One region of the Streptomyces sp. NBC_00045 genome, then DNA from elsewhere that is predicted to be linked to it. Evidence: riboswitches for the same ligand, from Rfam matches in the RefSeq annotation. Region 1 holds a riboswitch; the other holds the start of a gene.
The links. A riboswitch is a leader RNA that binds a small molecule or an ion and turns the genes downstream of it on or off. The one in region 1 is predicted to bind glycine.

Region 1 (2,462 bases):
AGGTCTCGCCCGCGGTCACGGTGTCGCCGACCTGGGGGAGCTGGGCGTAGACGACGTCACCGAGCGCGTTGGCCGCGAACTCCGTGATGCCGACCGTCGAGACGCCGTCCTCGGCGTCCGACAGCCACTCGTGCTCCTTGCTGTAACGCAGCTGCTGGGGGGTGCTCATGACCTGATTCTCCTGGATGCGGGGGAGTGGATACGAACAGTGGTCTTGCGGAGTGAGACGGCCGGTACGGCGTACGGGCGCTACTTCTGCCGCTTGTAGAACGGCAGGGCCACGACCTCGTACGGCTCATGCGTACCGCGAATGTCCACGCCGACGCCGGAGGTGCCGGGCGCGGCGTGCGCCGCGTCCACGTAGGCCATCGCGATCGGCTTGCCCAGCGTCGGGGACGGGGCGCCCGAGGTGACCTCGCCGATCACCTCGCCGCCGGCGACGACCGGGAACCCGGCACGCGGGACGCGGCGGCCCTCGGCGATCAGGCCGACCAGCTTGCGCGGCGCCTTGGTGGCGGCCTGCTCGGCGGCGGCCTCCAGGGCGGTGCGCCCGACGAAGTCGCCGTCCTTCTCGAACTTCACGACCCGGCCCAGGCCCGCGTCGAACGGGGTGAGGGCGGTGGTCAGCTCGTGCCCGTACAGCGGCATGCCCGCCTCCAGGCGCAGCGTGTCACGGCAGGACAGGCCGGCCGGGACCAGGCCGACGCCCTCGCCGGCCTCGGTCAGCGCCTGCCACAGCTGCACGGCGTGCTCGGGGGAGACGAACAGCTCGAAGCCGTCCTCGCCGGTGTAGCCCGTACGCGCGATCAGCGCGGGCACGCCCGCGACCGTGCCCGGCAGGCCGGCGTAGTACTTCAGCCCGTCCAGGTCGGCGTCGGTGAGGGAGGCGAGGATGCCGGGGGACTCGGGGCCCTGCACGGCGATCAGCGCGTACGCGTCTCGGTCGTCGCGGACCTCCGTCTTGAAGCCCGCGGCGCGCTCGGTCAGGGCGTCCAGGACGACCTGGGCGTTGGAGGCGTTCGCGACGACCATGTACTCGGTCTCGCCCAGGCGGTAGACGATCAGGTCGTCGAGGATCCCGCCGTCCTCCCGGCAGATGTGCGTGTAGCGGGCGCGGCCCACGCCGACGGTGGAGATGTTGCCGACCAGCGCGTAGTCCAGGGCCTTGACGGCCTCCGGGCCGGTCAGCGTGATCTCGCCCATGTGGGACAGGTCGAAGAGACCGGCCTTGGTCCGTACGGCGTTGTGCTCGTCGCGCTCACTGGCGTACCGCAGGGGCATGTCCCAGCCCGCGAAATCGGTCATGGTCGCACCGAGCGACCGGTGCAGCGCATCGAGGGCGGTCAGGCGGGGGGCAGTGCTCATGGGTGTGGCTCCCGGGTCCCAGGGCATGACATGACGAGGACGATCCTCCCCATCTGTCATCGGAACCTGAGAGGTTCGCCGAGAGTTCCCGGTCGGACCCGGGGAACGTCGACTTGCACCTTGGGTGGAGCGCACGCGGGTGCCGTCGTGAGGGACGGCGGCGCGGCTCGCTTTTCAGATCTGCCTCATCCACGCGGTACGGGGCCTGAGAGATTCAAGGGAGGAACTTGCTCCTTCGGCGCCCGGGCGCCGCCTCACGGCGTGCCGGGACTCTCCCGCGCGGATTCAAGCGGCCGGTATGCAGTTGGTCCAGATGGCGCACATCATTGCACGCCGTCCGGGCGATCGGGCGTGCGGGCCCGGAAGAACGTGCGGGACCGGTGGTCCCGGACCGGTGGCCGGCCCGGAAATCAGGACCGGAACCAGGGCTCCCGGATTACCGTCTCTTTACACTCAGTGGGCATGGGCCCGCGTGGCCCGATTGGGGGAGGCGATCACGGTGCGGAGATTCGGAGTGCTGGCGTTGACCGGGGCCGTGGACGGGGTGCCGGCGGCGCGGCGGGCGTGCGCCGGGGGCCCTCTCGTACGTGACCTGCGCGGCCGGGGCCCGCACGGACCGCAGTGGCTCGGCTTCGCCGAAGGCGACATCGTCGTGGTGTCCGGGCTGCCCGGCGGCGGCAAGAGCACGCTGATCAAGCGGGCCGCGGAGGGCGGCGGCATCGACTCCCAGGACGTGCGCGAGCGCTGGGAGCGGCGGATGCCGAGCGCCCTGCCGTACGCCGCGTACCGGCCGCTGGTCCGCTGCGCCCACTACTGGGGGCTGTGGCGGACGCTGCGCTCCGGGGCCTCGGCGGTGGTCCATGACTGCGGGACGCAGACCTGGGTGCGCAGCCTGCTGGCCGCGGCCGCGCGGCGGCGGGGCCGGGCGTTGCACCTGCTGCTGCTGGACACCACCCCGGAGGAGGCCCTGGCCGGGCAGGCGGAGCGGGGGCGCGGGGTGTCGGCGTACGCCTTCGCCCGCCACCGGGGCGCGGTGGCCCGGCTGCTGCGCGACGCGGAATCGGGCCGCCTCCCGGCGGGCTGCACCTCCGCGGTCC
Region 2 (2,462 bases), 4.0 Mb from region 1:
CCCGGGCGGTGACGGTGTCGAAGTACGAGCCGTGCACCAGCTCGACCCCGCCGGCCGTCAGACCGGCCGCGAGCAGGGACGCGTAGCGGTGCGTACGGCGGGCGATCGTCCGCAGGCCGTCCGGACCGTGGTAGACGGCGTACATGCCGGCCATGACGGCCAGCAGCACCTGCGCGGTGCAGATGTTGCTGGTGGCCTTCTCGCGGCGGATGTGCTGCTCACGGGTCTGCAGCGCCAGGCGGTACGCCTTGTTGCCGTCCGCGTCCACGGAGACGCCGACGAGGCGGCCGGGCAGCGAGCGGGCGTGCTTGTCCTGGACGGCCATGTAGCCGGCGTGCGGGCCGCCGAAGCCCATCGGGACGCCGAAGCGCTGGGTGGTGCCGACGGCGATGTCGGCGCCGAGCGCGCCCGGGGAGGTCAGCAGGGTCAGGGCGAGCAGGTCGGCGGAGACGGCGACGATCGCGCCCAGGCCGTGCGCCTGGTCGATGACCGGCTTGATGTCCCGTACGGCACCGGAGGCGCCCGGGTACTGGAGGAGCACACCGTAGACGCCGCGCTCGGCGACCTCGGCCGGGATGCCCTCGGACAGGTCGGCGACGACGACCTCGATGCCGATCGGCTCGGCGCGGGTCTCGATCACGGCGATGGTCTGGGGCAGCGCGTCGGCGTCGACGAGGAAGACGTTGCCCTTGGACTTGCCGACGCGGCGGGCCAGCGTCATGGCCTCGGCGGCCGCGGTGCCCTCGTCGAGCAGGGAGGCGCCGGAGGTCGGCAGGCCGGTGAGGTCCGCGACGACGGTCTGGAAGTTGAGGAGCGCCTCAAGGCGGCCCTGCGAGATTTCGGGCTGGTAGGGCGTGTACGCCGTGTACCAGGCCGGGTTCTCCATGACGTTGCGCAGGATCACCGGCGGGGTGAAGGTCCCGTAGTAGCCGAGACCGATCATCGACGTCAGGACCTGGTTGCGGTCGGCGAGCGAACGCAGCTCGGCCAGTACCTCGGCCTCGGTCCGCGCCTCGGGCAGGTTCAGCGCCTCGGCGCTCTTGATCACATCCGGTACCGCGGCGGCGGTCAGTTCGTCCAGCGAGCCGTAGCCCACGTGGGCGAGCATCTTCGCCTGCGCCTCGGCGTCCGGGCCGATGTGGCGCTGCTCGAAGGGGATCCCTCGCTCCAGCTGGGAGAGCGGAATGCGGTTGGCGGTCATGTACGGAGGCCTCCTGGGTCGTACGACCTGCGAGGGGCACCACGGCGCGGGCACCCGGACGGCCTCCCCCTCTGTCATCTCAACCTGAGAGCTTCACCGGAGTCACGGGGATGGCCCGCGGCCTCCGGCTTTCACCGTCGGTGAGGAGGGGAACCGGCACTGCGCGCCCGGCACCCGCCCCTGCTTTCCAGAGTGGCCTCGTCACGTGCGGTACGTATGCCTGAGAGATTCCGGGGAGGATTTGCTCCTTCGGCGCCTCCGTCATGCTCACTCGGAGGACTCTCCCGCACAGGGTCAACAGCCGCCACCCAGCCTACCAGCGCGGTTCTGGGTCCTCCTTCGAGTGGCCTCCGCTGCGGAAATGCCCTTCTGTAGTCATTACGGAGGAGTTGCGACCATATGGAGGGACCGTGCAGACCGACATCGATCCGCGCAGCCTGATCGGCCGCAAGGCGTTCGACCGCAACGGAACCAAGATCGGCACCGTCGACGAGGTCTATCTCGACGATGCCACGGGCGTGCCCGAATGGGCCGCAGTCCGGACGGGCCTGTTCAGCCGGGACGCCTTCGTCCCCCTGGAGCCGAGCGAGGTCGTCGACGACACCCTGCGGGTCCCCTTCGAGCGCTCCCTCATCAAGGACGCCCCGGATTTCGGCGTCGGCCGCCACCTCTCCCCCGAGCAGGAGCTGCAGCTCTACCACCACTACGGGCTGGACGTCTCCCTCCCGTCGGACATCCGGCGCGACTTCGGCCGCCTGGCGAACGGCGACGACTCCGCCTAGGCGGCTCCGCTCGCAGGCGGCTCGGCCCGGGCGTCCGGCGCGGTCTTCCCCACGAGGGGCAGCGGATCGGAGGGCTCCAGCTCGGGGTCCTCCACCCGGAAGGTGCGTACCCGGCCCGGTGGCGATCCGGGCCGCTCGAAGCGCACGGTCACCCGGCCGACCCCGCTGCCCTGGACCCAGCCGGGCCCGTAGACGGCGTGCAGTACGTCGCTCCCGGCCGGCCAGCGCCGCTCCGGGACGGTCTCCGGGGTCACGGACGCAAGCGCACCCTCGGGAGCCTCCAGGGGCCCGCCAGGCCCCGCAGACCCACCAGGGGCACCGGACTCTCCCGCCCCTCCCCTACCGTCGACCTCCTCAGCCACGTCCGACTCGGCGGCTCCGCCCGACGCAGCCGTGTCCGCCGCCGCCTCCGCGGCCATGGACTGGGCGAACAGGTCCTCCTGCGTGTAGTCCGCCAGGCCCGTCACGCCCACCCCCAG

Region 2: linked by a shared signal. The riboswitch ahead of gcvP (aminomethyl-transferring glycine dehydrogenase) and the one ahead of gcvT (glycine cleavage system aminomethyltransferase GcvT) in region 1 are both predicted to bind glycine.

The regions. Positions count from the first base shown of each region.
Region 1 covers NZ_CP108271.1:5,584,788-5,587,249, forward strand. Annotated here, with positions in the region: gene gcvH (glycine cleavage system protein GcvH) at 1-169, opposite strand, end outside; gene gcvT (glycine cleavage system aminomethyltransferase GcvT) at 250-1,365, opposite strand; glycine riboswitch at 1,550-1,653, opposite strand; gene OHA65_RS26365 (AAA family ATPase) at 1,859-2,462, shown strand, end outside.
Region 2 covers NZ_CP108271.1:1,596,982-1,599,443, forward strand. Annotated here, with positions in the region: gene gcvP (aminomethyl-transferring glycine dehydrogenase) at 1-1,201, opposite strand, end outside; glycine riboswitch at 1,400-1,498, opposite strand; gene OHA65_RS07595 (PRC-barrel domain-containing protein) at 1,612-1,983, shown strand; gene OHA65_RS07600 (DNA polymerase IV) at 1,980-2,462, opposite strand, start outside.